3 regions of the Arthrobacter sp. THG-b23 genome follow, and region 1 is predicted to be linked to each of the others. Evidence: riboswitches for the same ligand, from Rfam matches in the RefSeq annotation. Region 1 holds a riboswitch; each other region holds the start of a gene.

Region 1 (4,645 bases):
ATCAGGGTGGCGGCTGCCAGCTTTGATACCGGGTTGGCGCGGCCGAACGGGGAGGCTGCCAGCCGGGGGGTCAGCAGGTCCATGCTCATGCTGCCCTCCGAAGCGGCTGGGCCGGGCGCACGCCGCCGTCTGCCACCCGTATGCCGGCACCGCCGAGCGCCGCGGTGAAATCGGCGTCGTGCGTCACCGAGACCACGCTCCTGCCATCGGCCACCAGCTCGGCCAGCAGCGTGACCAGCTCGGCCCAGGTGTTGGCGTCCTGTCCGAAGGTCGGCTCGTCCAGCACCAGGATGTCCGGGCTGGTGGCCAGCATGGTGGCAACCGAGAGCCTGCGTTTCTCGCCGCCGGAAAGGGTGAACGGGTTGGCCTGCAGCAGGCGGGTCAGCCGGAGCCGCTCGGCGATCGTGTCCACCCGCTGCCGGACCGTCGCCTCGGGCAGTTTGGCCACGCGGCGCGGGCCAAACTCAAGTTCGTCAAGCACCGTGCCGGTGAGGAACTGGTGTTCCGGTTCCTGGAAGACGCTGCCGATCCGGGTCACCAGCTGCGCGGACTTCCACTTTGCCGGTGACAGGCCGGCGCCGCGGTGCAAGGCCGGTGTCGCCGACAGCTCCCCTCCTGCGGGCGGCACCAGGCCGGCGAGGGTGAGGGCCAGCGTGGATTTACCGGCGCCGTTCGCGCCGGTGATGCTGAGCGCCTGCCCGGCCAACAGGTCCAGGTCCACCCCGCGCAGCACCGGTTCGGCTCTCCGGTTACGCGACACGTCCAGCGCCGCCGCCCGCAGCAACGGCCCGCCCGGGGACGGCGCCGGAGGCAGGTCCAGCCCCGGGGTGTGCCCGGGAACCCAGACGCCGGCCTCGATCAAACGGGCGCGGGTGGCGCTCTCGGCGAGCACGGTGCCCGGCGGCCCGTCGGCCAGCACGCCGCCGCCGGCCGCGAGGACGATCACTCGGTCCACCACGTCCGCCCAGACAGCCACCCGGTGCTCGACCACCACCAGGGTGGCGCCGGTGCGGTCCAGCACCCGGGCCACGGCGTCGCGTACTTCCTGCACGCCGTCCGGGTCCAGGTTCGCGGTCGGCTCGTCCAGCAGCAGCAGCCCCGGCCGCATGGCCAGGACGGAGGCCAGCGCCAGCCGCTGCTTCTGGCCCCCGGACAGCGCCGAGGTGGGGTGATCCAACGGTACCGTCAGGCCGACATCGGCCAGGGATTCGCGGACCCTGTCCCAGATCTGCGTGCGCGGCAGCGACAGGTTCTCCGCTCCGAAGGCCACCTCGTCGCCCACCCGGGCCAGCACCAGCTGGCTCTCCGGATCCTGCAGCACAAGGCCGGCCCGGCCGCGGGCCTCGGAGGGACGGACACCCGCCACGGTGAGCCGGCCGGTCTCCTCGCCCTCGCCCTCGTCGCCGAGGACGCCGGCCAGAGCGTGCAGCAGCGTGGACTTGCCGGCCCCGGAGGCGCCCAGCAACAGTACCCGTTCACCCGGGGCGATGCTGAAACTGGCCCCGCGCACCGCCGGATCCTTGCGGCCGGCATGCCGCCAGCCCCACCCCTCGGCGTGGACCGGCACGGGCCCGGGCACCGCCGTCGTACTCTGCTCTCCCATGGAACGGCTCAGACGTCGGCCGAGCGTCCCGCGGCGAAGGAGGACAGCACGCCCGTCTTCGCCAGGCCCCTGACCGCCAGCCATGGCAGCAGCCCGGCAATCACGACGCCGGACACGGCGGCGAAGCCCACGTAGGCCAGCTGCCACTCGGCGGCCCAGAGCATGTTGTAGAGGATGTTCTCGCTGATGGACAGTGCCAGGCCTGCACCCAAGCCGGCCAGCAGCGCCACGCCGAGGTTGAACTTGCGGTACAGGAAGAGCAGGAAGACGACCTCGGCCCCCAGGCCCTGGATCAGGCCGGAGACCAAGACGGTCATGCCGAAGCTCGTGCCCAGCAGCGCGGAGACAATGGCGGCCAACATCTCGCAGTAGATGGCGGCGCCGGGCTTGCGGATGATCAGTCCGCCCAGCACGCCGGCCATCAGCCAGCCGCCGGTGTACAGTCCGGCGGAAGGCGGGAAGGCAAGGGTCAGGCCCTCGATCAGCGGCCAGCCCGCCGACCAGGCCCAGAAGATGACGCCGACGGCCACGGCGACCACCGAGGCCACGACGATGTCCACCACCCGCCAGCCGTAGCGCGGCTTCCGGGCAGGTGTGGGCGTGGCGGGTGCATTCGAAACGGTACTCAATGGGATCCTCCTGGTTGCAGGAGGGGAGGGCGGCCATGCGGCGCGCCCCGAGAACTCGACTCCCTTCGCCGGTACTAACCGGAGCAGGTTCGAGGGTCTGCGGTTCATCCGCACTCTCAGCGTCCCTCCCGGTCTCCGGTGTGTACCGGCCGGTCGGACGCTCCCCTGTCGTCATAGGTGCTGTCTAGCAGCACGCACCAGTCTACACTCGCCCGCAGCGGCGGGCGATTCGGCTTCAGACCCTTGGAAAATGCACGACGGCTTACGGCCCGGGCGGGTGCCGGGCAGTAGGCTGGGAACCGGAACAGCAGTTGAGACGGGGCTTCGGCCCCGGGAGGGAGCGGGCATGAACATTGTGTTGAGGCTCTTGGGCACACTGGTGAGTATCGGCGCGGGCCTGGCAGCCAGCCAGCTGCTGGGGTTTGTCTGGAAGATGGTCACCGGAAAAGATGCGCCGAAGAGCGACGATGACCTGGAGAACAGCCTGCGGGCGGCGGTCGCCTTCGCCGTGGTATCCGGCACCGTGGCGCGCGTGATCCAGGTGCTGACCAAGCGCGCCACCGCCAAGGCGGTCATCCGCTACGACAAGACGCGGGAAATGGTCTAAGCGGTTCCTTGAGGGGGCCCGATGGGGGACGGGACCGCGGTCCCGTCCCCCATCGCGCTTCTGTCCCCGGTCCGCAGGCACCCGCCACCGGACCGGTTTCTTTTGTCCGCGGGTTATTTTTTGTCCGCCGGCCCGGCGTCGTCCTCATCGTTCCGCGCCGGACCAGCCGCAGCCGCCGCGGTGGGTCGCTCCCCCTGGCCGCCGGCTGCGACACCGCTGCCGGCGTCGCTGCCGGAAGGCGCGACGTCGTCGGGTGCGGCCGCTGAATCTTCCTCGGCCGCTGCCTCCACCACCGCATCGAGGTCGTCCACGCTGAGGATTTCCTTGCGCAGGTGTTTGGTGCGGTATCCGGCCCGGCCCACCATGTGGGCGGAAACCGGCACGGTGAGCAACTGGAACAGCCAGGCTATGAGGAGCAAGGGCACCGCCGCCCAGCTGCGCAGCTGCAATCCCAGTCCCGTCAGCAGCAGCAGCAGGCCGAACACCTGCGGTTTCGTGGCGGCGTGCATCCGTGAGAGCAGGTCCGGGAACCGCAGCAGGCCGATGGCCGCGGCCAGGGACATCCCCGCGCCGGCGATCAGGCAGACGGCGGTCGCGACGTCGAGTATCAGGTCAGTGTTCACGGGGCCGCCCGTCCGTCACGAAACGGGCCACGGCGACCGAGCCGATGAAACCGACAACGCAGATGACAACGACCAGCGTCAGGTTGTTCAGGTGGCCGCCGGCGGCCATGTCCACGATGAGTCCGGCGCAGACAATCGCCAGCAGCACGTCAATGGCCAGCAGCCGGTCCAGCAGCGAGGGGCCGCGGGCGAGGCGGATCAGCGACAGTACCGCGGCCGCGCCCAGCACTGCGCTCACGACGACTTGGGCAACCGGAATGACTTCCCCGTTCACACTGCACCTCCCCTGCCGGTACCTTCGGCCTTGACGATTGCCAGTTCTTCCTTGGTGCCCATCATCCGGATCAGGCCCGCCTCGATCCGCCGCACGTCTGCCCGGAAACGTTCAGCGGCCTCCTCGGTGGCCACGTCGATCACGTGCAGGTAAAGGGTGGACGTCGAGCGGTCCACATCCACCACGAAGCTGCCGGGGATCAACGAAATGGCATGCCCGGTCGCAGTCACCAGCAGGTCGGAATGGCTTCGCAGCCGGACCGCCACCACCGCGTTGCGCAGCGTCGGGCCCCGGGTAAGGGCCAGCCACAGGACTTCGACGCTCGCCACCGCCACCTGCCACACGAACGTGACAGCGAAGACCAGCGCCGCCAGCGGATTGAAGCGTCCGCTGAGTTCGACCGGCGGCAGGTAGAACAGGTTCACGATGACCAGCGCGATCAGCAGGCCGAAGATCAGGTTGCCGGGGCTGAAATCCTGCCACAGGGAGCCCCAGAGGATGACCAGCCAAGCCAGCAGCGGCAGCTCGACCCAGATGGAGATGCGCGGTTTCCTCATTGGCCCCCCTCCTGCAGGGCGCCCTCACCCAGGACGGCCTCGATGTACGGGGTGCGCTGCAGCATCTCCCGCGCCGCCTGGTCGCTGAGCTCGAACAGGGGACCGGCGAACAGCGTCAGGGCAAGGCCCATCGCCACCAGCCCGACCGTCGGCCAGACCATGGGCAGCGGCAGCAGCTGAACGATGCCCCGCCCGGTGAACCGCCCGTGCGGGTGGTCCTCCACATGGCGGGTGGTCCGCACGGCGGATCCATCGGGCTTGGTGGCCACCAGGACCGGGTCCGGGTGCTCGGCATCTTCGGGGCGCCGCCAGAACACGCGGTTCCAGACCCGCGCCATGGCCAGTAGGGTCA
Region 2 (4,645 bases), 380 kb from region 1:
GAGCAGCATTCAACCTCGTTGCTGCGGGCCGGACTGGTGACGGCGGCGGTGACGGCCACGCCGGAACCGGTCCAGGGCTGCTCGGTGGAGGCGCTCGGCTCGCTGCGCTACCGGGCCGTGGCCAGCCCGGCCTACCTGGAGCACTGGCGGCCCGCCGGGGCAGGGGACGCTGATGTGGCGTGGCTGGCGGCCGCGCCCGTGCTGGATTTCGACCGCAAGGACGACCTGCAGGAGCGCTTCTACCGGGAACTGACCGGCGCTGCCCTGGCGGCGCCGCGCCACTATCTGCCGGCCTCGGCGGAGTTTGCGGCAGCCGTCCGGCTGGGCTTCGGGTGGGCGCTGCTGCCGGAGCAACAGTGCCTGGCGGACGTTCGCAACGGGACGCTGCACGAGCTGGCCCCCGACCTGCCGGTTGACGTGCCGTTGTACTGGCAGCGCTGGAAGATCAGCTCGCCGGTGCTCGACGAACTGACTGCCTGCGTGCGGCAGACCGCCGAAGAACAGCTGCGCCAGCCCTAGCCTCTTCACCGAAAATCAGGCTGCGTGCCACGACTCCGCCCGTCGGCCGGGGCCGTTTCCCTCCGCCCGGAGCCCCGGTGCCTGGCCCGACCCCTAGAGTGGAAGGGGAGATCCAGACGAAGGGGCACGATGCAAGACCGCATTCGCAACGCCCGCCTGCTCGAGCGCGTGATGTCCGCGGAGCAGGCGGCTGAACTGATCAAACCCGGCATGACGGTGGCCATGAGCGGCTTCACCGGGGCCGGTTATCCGAAGGCCGTGCCGCAGGCGCTGGCGGCGCGGATGGAAACCGCCCATGCGGCCGGGGAGCAGTTCAAGATCCGCGTGCTGACCGGCGCCTCAACGGCCCCCGAGCTCGACGGCGCCCTCGCCAAGGTCGACGGGATGCAGCTGCGGCTGCCGTACCAGTCGGACCCGGCGCTGCGCGAGCGGATCAATGCCGGCGAGCTCGACTACATCGACATGCACCTCAGCCACGTCGCCCAGCACACCTGGTTCGGCTTTTTCGGCGACGTCGACCTGGCCGTGGTCGAGGCCGTGGGCATCCTCGAGGACGGACGACTCATCCCGTCCACCTCGGTGGGCAACAACATGACCTGGCTCCGGGAGGCCAGCCGGGTCATCGTGGAGATCAACAACGCCCAGCCGCTCGGCCTCGAAGGCATGCACGACGTCTACCACGGCACCGCCCTGCCGCCGGAACGCAGGCCCATCCCGCTCGTGAATCCGGACGACCGGATTGGTGAACCCTACCTGGAGGTGGATCCGGACAAGATCGTGGCCATCGTGCACACCGACGCGCCGGATCGGAACTCCCCTTTCAACCCGCCCGATGAAAACTCGCAGCAAATCGCGGGCCACCTGCTGGAGTTCCTGGACCACGAGGTCCGGCGCGGGCGCCTGACCGAGCAGCTGCTCCCGTTGCAGTCCGGGGTCGGCAATATCCCCAACGCCGTGCTGGAAGGCCTGGCGGCCGGCGGCTACCGCGGCCTGACCGCCTACACCGAGGTCATCCAGGACGGCATGCTGCAGCTGCTCAAGGAGGGCGTGCTGCGGATGGCCTCCGCCACGTCCTTCTCGCTCAGCCGCACCGGTCTGGAGGAGTTCAACGCGAACGTGGACTACTACCGCGAGCGCATCATCCTGCGCACCCAGGAAATCTCCAACCACCCCGAGCTGGTGCGCCGGCTGGGCTGCATCTCGCTCAACGGGATGATCGAAGCGGACATTTACGGCAACATCAACTCCACCCACGTGGCCGGCACCAAGGTGATGAACGGCATCGGCGGCTCCGGCGACTTCGCCCGGAACAGCTACCTGTCCGTCTTCATGTCCCCCAGCATGGCCAAGGGCGGGAAGGTTTCCAGCATCGTGCCGATGGCCAGCCACGTCGACCACACCGAGCACGACACGATGATCGTGATCACCGAGCAGGGGCTGGCCGACCTGCGCGGCCTCGCGCCGAAGCAGCGGGCGCGCAAGATCATCGAGACCTGCGCCCACCCCGACTACCGGCCGATGCTGCAGGACTACTTCGACCGTGCCTGCCGGGACAGCTTCGGCAAGCACACCCCGCACCTGCTCGGGGAGGCCTTGTCCTGGCACCAGCGCTTCGTGGAGACCGGCAGCATGCGCCCCGCGCAGCAGTAACGGCCGCCTCGCCCACCCCCGGGCGGAGGTCTGTCCGGCTCTCTCTCTCTGGCCCTCCGGCCCTCCGGCCCTCCGGCTCTCCAGCTCTCCGGCTCTCCAGCTCTCCGGGTCTCCGGGTCTCCGGGTCTCCGCCCGGGAGTATGACGCCGTCGTACCGGCGGTCTTTCGCCGCCCGGGTGCGACTGCCGGTAGGCTGCTGGCTTGTACACGGGAGTCCGGTGAGCCGGGCTGAGAGGAAGCTTCTCAAGTTTCGACCGTTGAACCTGATCTGGATCATGCCAGCGCAGGGAGCAACCCTCACACCCGTCCCCTGTTAACTCAACAGAAGGGCGCGAACATGCAGACATCCGACGCTGCCGTCCCACTCACCGGCTCCGACTGGCTGATGGCAGCAGCGAGCCCGGCCGTGCCCGGCGGGGTCCTGCCCGCCGGCCGTCTTCTTGCGTCGCCGGGAGGATATGATGCGCTCCCCAGCTGACGGCATGCACCTGGTGGCGATGGTCAACCCGCCCACCAGCCAGTATTCGGAGAACTGGCGGCATCCGCTCTCCCGGCGCGACTGGCTGAGCGCGGAGTTTTATCTTGATCTGGGCCGGACACTGGAACGAGGCTGCTTCGACATGCTGTTCCTGCCCGACGCGCTGGCCGTCCCGGAGGACAACGCGGGCGACTTCGCCACCACGCTGGTCACGGGCGGCAAGGGCGCCATCTATCTCGACCCCTTGGTCACCCTGTCACTGGTTGCCGGGGCGACCCGGCACCTGGGGTTGGCCGCCACCATCTCCACGACGTTCACCCCTGCTTACACCATCGCCCGGAAGCTTCTCTCGCTGGATCACCTCTCCGGCGGCCGGGTCGCCTGGAACATCGTCACGTCCACCACGGACGCCGAGGCCGCCAACTTCGGCCTGCCCTCCATCCCGCCCAAGTCGGAGCGTTACTACCGGGCCGACGACGTCGTCCAGACCGTGGTGGACCTGTGGGAAACCTGGGACCCCGGGGCGCTAACACTGGATGCGCCGGGACGCCGGTTTGCGGATCCGGAGCGTGTCCACCGGATACCCGAACGGCCCCGGCTCGACGGCGACGACGACCGTCCGCTGAGCCGCGGTCCGATCACCCTGCCGCGCAGTCCGCAGGGAAGGCCGGTACTCATGCAGGCCGGATCCTCCCTGCGCGGCATGGAGTTCGCCGCCCGCTGGGCCGAGGTCGTGTTCGCCGTCGCCGACACTCCGGACGCCATGCGCGCGGTGCGGACCGAACTGCGGGCCCGCGCCGCCGCCGCCGGACGGAATCCGGATCGGCTGGCCGTGCTCCCGGCCGTCCAGCCGATCACCGGCGCCACTCCCGCCGCCGCGCGCCAAGCCGTACGAGGCCTGGAGGCGGCGCTCGATGAGGAGGACGTCCTGACGAAGTTGGGCCGGCTCCTCCACGCGGCCCGGGAGGACCTGCAGCCGGACGGCAGCGCCGAGGAGTTGCTGCTGGCCCACCGCGGGGCCACGGGCAGCGATGGTTTTGAACAGATGCTCCTGGCCGCAGCCCGCCGGGAATCGATGACCGTCCGCGATCTGGCGACGGCGCAGGCCATGAACCAGCTGCACCCCCAGCCCGTGGGCGATCCGGCGGACATCGCCGACTACTTGTGCGAACTCTACGACTCTGAGGCGGCTGACGGTTTCGTGATCATGTCGGCCCTCTACCCGTCCTCGCTCGAAGAGTTCGTCAACGGGGTGGTGCCGGAACTGCAGGCCCGAGGCCGGTTCCGGACCGCGTATTCGGGACGCACCCTGCGCGATCACCTGGGAGCCTCCCGGGAGGGCAGTCGCTCCGTCGCGTCTTAGCAGCGGTTCCGCGCCGGTTCAGCGCTGGTACACCCTGGCGAGCACGGCGTCGAAGACCCGGTCGGGCAGCAGCCGACGAGCGCTCATGATCGTCCGCGCGCCTCGTCCGACCGGGTACCGGCTGCGCGTGCGCCGGGCGGCCGCCACCCGGGCGATGCGACTTCCAACGACTTCCGGCCGCGTTCCCGTGCGTTCCGTGTAGGCCCCGGCGATCGCCCGCGCCACGCTCTCCGCCTGCTGCGCGTAGGCCGTACCTTCGGAACTCTGCAGCAGGCCCTCCACCGCGATGGCGTCCCACTCGGTCAGAATCGGCCCGGGCTCGACGATCACCACGTCGATGCCGTAGGGTTTGAGCTCCACCCGGAGGCAGTCCGACAAACCCTCGACCGCGAATTTCGCCGCGTGGTACCAGCCGCCCAGCGGTTCATAGAACACGCCGCCGATCGAGGAGACGTTAATGATCCGCCCGCCGCCCTGGGCCCGCATGGCCGGGGCCGCCAGCTGGATAAGCCGCCCCAGCCCGAACAGGTTCACTTCGAACTGCTGCCGGGCATCATCCAACGGCACATTCTCAATCGCGCCGTATGATCCGTAACCGGCATTGTTGACCAGCACGTCCAGCCGCCCCTGCTCCG
Region 3 (4,645 bases), on a different contig from region 1:
GTCGGGGCAGCCCGAGCCGTCCAGCCATCCGGCGACCGTCGATGCCAGCCGGTCCAGGTCTTCGTCCCGGTAGCCGCTGACGTAGAGTTCGTCCTTTCCGTGCAGCCGGACGTAGGCGAAGTCGGCCGTGATCTCGTCCAGCATCGGCCACTTGCCGGCGCTGTCGGCCAGCACCAGGGCAGTGTTGTGCCGGCGCAACTGGTCGAAGAACTCCTCGTTGATGAACGTGGTGCTGCGGATCTCGAGGGCGTGGCGCAGCGGCCGGTCGGCGCCGTCGTCGGGGATCCAGGTCCGGTCCTTCATCAGGTCGGTGTGCCCGGCGGCCAAGGCGGCGGCGGCGTGCGTGCTGCGCGGCAGTTGGACCAGAAACTTTTCCATCACCTCGGCGTCGTAGTTGGCCCGCTCGGGCAACTGCCACAGGAACGGTCCGAGCTTTTCGCCCAGGCCCAAGACCCCCGAAGCGTAGAAATTCGCCAAGGCGTCGCGGACGTCCTTCAGGCCCTTCATGTGGGTGATGTACCGCCCGCCCTTGACCGCGAACACGAAGTCCGGAGGCGTCTCGGCGTGCCACTGCCGGAAGCTGGAGGGGCGCTGCAGCGAATAGAACGTGCCGTTGATCTCGACGGAATTCAGGTGGCCGGAGGCATACTCCAGCTCGCGGCGCTGGGGCAGGCCCTTCGGGTAGAACGTGCCGCGCCAGCGCGGGTATCGCCAGCCGGAAATGCCGATCCGTGCCATCGGTTGAGAGGGGGCCATGTCCCGCAGGCTACCCGGCCCAGGCGGTGCAAGCCAGAGCAAGCCGCGCTCCCTCGTCGTGCTGTGGGGCGTTGCGCATCCTTTGAACCGCTGCCGCATCCGGGCACAAGAAGCCCCGCTTTTTCGAGTGGAGAGAAGATGCACGCTTATGCCCGGTTTCGCTGCATCTTCTCTCCACTCGACGCGCCGTCCCGGGTTCCGCCCCGGAATCGACGTCCCGGGTGCGGTAGTTGGAGGGGCTGCAATAGCTGAGGGGTCGCAACCGCTTTCCGGCTTCGGCCCCGGGAGCGACGTCCCGCTCCGGGAGCTAGGGGCCGCGATCGCTTTCCGATTTCCGCCATGGAACCGATTGGGCGGCGCGGATTCCGGTCGTTTGGGGCCCATCGGCTAAACTTGGCGGGTAAGAGCCCCAAATACTCCACCCGGAGTGAGGGGCGTTCTCATGCGCGGCAGCGGCTCCTTGATGTGCAGTCTGTCCGGGGCTTCCGCCGCATCGAATGGGGGAGGATCCCATGCCAGCAATTGTGATCGTCGGAGCCCAGTGGGGCGACGAAGGAAAAGGCAAGGCTACCGACCTGCTCGGCGGCCGCGTGGATTACGTGGTCAAGCCGAACGGCGGCAACAACGCCGGGCACACCGTCGTCGTCGGCGGGGAGAAGTACGAGCTGAAGCTGTTGCCGGCCGGCATCCTGTCCCCCAACGCCACTCCGATCATCGGCAACGGCTGCGTGGTCAACCTTGAGGCCCTCTTCGAGGAGATCGACGGGCTCGAGGCCCGCGGCGCGGACACTTCGCGGCTGCGCGTCTCCGCCAACGCCCACCTGGTGGCCCCGTTCCACCAGACCATGGACAAGGTGACCGAACGCTTCCTGGGCAAGCGCGCGATCGGCACAACCGGCCGCGGCATCGGCCCCGCCTACATGGACAAGGTGGCCCGGCTGGGCATCCGCGTGCAGGACGTGTTCGACGAATCGATCCTGCGGCAGAAGGTCGAAGGCTCGCTGCGGCAGAAGAACGAACTGCTGGTCAAGGTGTACAACCGCCGGGACGTGCACGTGGAGGAAGTCGTGGAGTACTTCCTGTCCTTCGCAGAGCGGCTGCGCCCGATGGTCATCGACTCCACCTACGTGCTGAACAAGGCGCTGGACGAGGGCAAGGTCGTGCTAATGGAGGGCGGCCAGGCCACCTTCCTGGACGTGGACCACGGCACCTACCCGTTCGTGACCTCCTCCAACCCGACGGCCGGCGGCGCGTCCGTGGGCTCGGGCATCGGCCCCACCCGGATCAACCGTGCCGTCGGCATCATCAAGGCGTACACCACCCGGGTGGGCGCCGGGCCGTTCCCCACCGAACTGTTCGACGACATGGGCGAGTACCTGCAGAAGAAGGGCGGGGAGTTCGGCGTGAACACCGGCCGGCCGCGGCGCTGCGGCTGGTACGACGCCGTGCTGGCCCGCCACGCCGCCCGGGTCAACGGCTTCACGGACTACTTCGTAACCAAGCTGGACGTGCTCACCGGCATCGAACAAATCCCGGTCTGCGTGGCCTACGACGTGGACGGCGTCCGGCACGACGAAATGCCGATGACCCAGACCGAGTTCCACCACGCCAAGCCGATCTTCGAGTACTTCGAGGGCTGGACCGAGGACATCACCGGCGCCAGGACGCTGGAAGACCTGCCGGAGAACGCCCGCAACTACGTGCTGGCGCTCGAAAAGCTCTCCGGCACCAGGTTCTCCGCCATCGGCGTGGGCCCCGACCGCGACCAGACCATCGTGGTCCGGGACCTGATCAGCGAATAGCAGGACTGACGACGGCGGGGCGCGGGCAGCGATGTCCGTGCCCCGCTGCGTTACCACCCCCTGCTTAAACCTTTCGCGGGCGGTGCGCGCCATGGGTTAGACTCGTGGGCAACACGGGAGTCCGGTGAGCCGGGCTGAGAGGAAACTTCTCAAGTTTCGACCGTCGAACCTGATCTAGATCATGCCAGCGCAGGGACGTTGACTCTTTACTACCCGTGCCCCGTTTAACAACCTAAGGGCGCGAAAATGCGAACATCAGACTCGATCGTCACCGCGACGAACACCCCTACTGCTGCCGTGCGCAGCGATAAGTTCACCGCCACTCCCCGCGAGTTCGGCGTGGGCGCGAGATTGACCCTGGCGGTCATGGCCGACAACTACGCCGACGTCATCCTGACGGCACTGGACCAGGCCGACGCCACCGGCCTCGAGGTGCAGACCGGCAAGGTGAGCACCTACCTGACCGGCGCCGAGCAGGATGTCCTGCGCTACTTGAGCCAGGTGATTGCCGCGGCGGGACGCACCGGGGCGCACGTCTCGGCCTCCGTGCTCCTGTCCCGGGGCTGCCCCGGCGGCGTCAGCTGCGAAATACCCGAGGGAGGCGCCGCCCTGTACTCGGAGATCCCGGAGCTGGAGCCCACCGGAATCGAGGCCGCAGCCGACTGGGCGCTGTATCCCCTGGCCGACGGCGGTACCGGCGGTGCCTCAGCCGACCACATGCGCGATATCTACGCCGCCATCGACTATGCAAAATCCACCGGTGTTGCGGTTCGGGCGGAGCATTTTGTCACCCGTCTGGACGGCGATGTGGCCCAGGTGCTGCAGGCCATTGCCGCCGGCTGGATCCTGGTGGGCCGTTCCGTCCAGCACGTCACGACGCACGCGACGCTGTCCATCAACAGCCCCAGCGCCTCCTGAAGCGGAAGGACCAGCCATGCCATCATCGTCTTCGCAGCAGCATGCCCTCCCGCGCGGTGCCTGGACCCTGAAGGACCTCGTCCTCCTGGTTGTCCTGGGCGTCGTCTTCGGTTTCCTCTATTGGGTCTTCGTCCAGGCCTGGACCGCCCTGTCCCTGCTGATGGGGCCGGCCGGAGACCTGTCGCAGCACTTCCTGGCCGGAAGCTGGCTGCTGGTGGCTCCGATCGCCATCGCCATCGTTCAACGTCCCTTCGCCGGCGTGCTGGCCGAAGTCTTGGCCTCGGTGATAGAGGTGGTGTTCCTGGGCTCCGCCGTCGGTCCGCTGCTCTTTATCGCGGCCGCCATCCAGGGCATTGGCAGCGAGATCCCGTTCTCGGCCACCCGCTACCGTTCCTACGGCTGGCTTACCTACGCCCTGTCCGGGCTGCTCGGCGCCGGCCTGGTCTTCTTCTATTCGGCGTTCCGGTCCGGCTGGTACGGACAGGACCTGTTCTGGACCCGCCTGGTCATCCACCTAATCTCCGGTGTGATCCTGGGCGGGCTGCTGGGCAAGATCATCGTCGACGGGCTGGCGAAGACCGGCGTGGTGGACAACTTCGCGATCGGCCGCGCCCGGCTGGGCACAACCGATGCGCACCGCTGACCCGGTCCTGGAGCTCAATGACGTATCCGTAGGCTTCCCCCGGCGGGACACAGCCGTGCTGCGCAACGTCATGCTGCGGCTCAAGCCCGGCGAACACCTGATTGTGTTTGGGGCCTCCGGGTCGGGAAAGTCCACCCTGCTGCAGGCGGTCACGGGGGTCGTTCCGCACTCGGTGGTCGCCACCCTGGCCGGCACGGTGTCGGTGAACGGCGTGGCCACAACCGATTCCTCGGTCGCCGAACTTTCCCGACACGTCGGCGTGTTGGCCCAGGATCCCTCCTCCGGGGTCTGTCTTCCGGACGTCGAACAGGAGCTGGCGCTGCCGCTGGAGAACGGTGCGGTGCCTCCCGAGGAGATATCGGCACGGATCGACACCGCGCTGGCCTCGGTCGGCGCCGCCGGCCTCCGCGGCCGCCAAACGGCCCAGCTGTCCGGCGGAGAAGGCCAGCGGGTGGCGCTGGCCGCGAGCCTCATCGCCGAACCGGACCTGCTGCTGCTCGACGAACCCACCTCCATGCTCGATCCG

The links. A riboswitch is a leader RNA that binds a small molecule or an ion and turns the genes downstream of it on or off. The one in region 1 is predicted to bind thiamine pyrophosphate.
Region 2: linked by a shared signal. The riboswitch ahead of AC5RVD_RS02905 (NtaA/DmoA family FMN-dependent monooxygenase) and the one ahead of AC5RVD_RS01010 (ECF transporter S component) in region 1 are both predicted to bind thiamine pyrophosphate.
Region 3: linked by a shared signal. The riboswitch ahead of AC5RVD_RS05715 (YkoF family thiamine/hydroxymethylpyrimidine-binding protein) and the one ahead of AC5RVD_RS01010 (ECF transporter S component) in region 1 are both predicted to bind thiamine pyrophosphate.

Annotation. Positions count from the first base shown of each region.
Region 1 covers NZ_JBNHGM010000001.1:207,680-212,324, forward strand. The annotation lists gene AC5RVD_RS01000 (energy-coupling factor transporter transmembrane component T family protein) at 1-89, opposite strand, end outside; gene AC5RVD_RS01005 (ABC transporter ATP-binding protein) at 86-1,603, opposite strand; gene AC5RVD_RS01010 (ECF transporter S component) at 1,612-2,232, opposite strand; TPP riboswitch at 2,276-2,409, opposite strand; gene AC5RVD_RS01015 (DUF4235 domain-containing protein) at 2,579-2,839, shown strand; partial or broken gene mnhG (monovalent cation/H(+) antiporter subunit G) at 3,097-3,462, opposite strand; gene AC5RVD_RS01025 (MrpF/PhaF family protein) at 3,452-3,736, opposite strand; gene AC5RVD_RS01030 (Na+/H+ antiporter subunit E) at 3,733-4,293, opposite strand; gene AC5RVD_RS01035 (Na+/H+ antiporter subunit D) at 4,290-4,645, opposite strand, start outside.
Region 2 covers NZ_JBNHGM010000001.1:589,234-593,878, forward strand. The annotation lists gene AC5RVD_RS02895 (LysR family transcriptional regulator ArgP) at 1-519, shown strand, start outside; gene scpC (succinyl-CoA:acetate CoA-transferase ScpC) at 649-2,169, shown strand; TPP riboswitch at 2,367-2,476, shown strand; gene AC5RVD_RS02905 (NtaA/DmoA family FMN-dependent monooxygenase) at 2,631-4,010, shown strand; gene AC5RVD_RS02910 (oxidoreductase) at 4,029-4,645, opposite strand, start outside.
Region 3 covers NZ_JBNHGM010000002.1:443,971-448,615, reverse strand. The annotation lists gene AC5RVD_RS05725 (DUF72 domain-containing protein) at 1-756, opposite strand, end outside; gene AC5RVD_RS05720 (adenylosuccinate synthase) at 1,269-2,558, shown strand; TPP riboswitch at 2,662-2,772, shown strand; gene AC5RVD_RS05715 (YkoF family thiamine/hydroxymethylpyrimidine-binding protein) at 2,805-3,476, shown strand; gene AC5RVD_RS05710 (ECF transporter S component) at 3,493-4,119, shown strand; gene AC5RVD_RS05705 (ABC transporter ATP-binding protein) at 4,106-4,645, shown strand, end outside.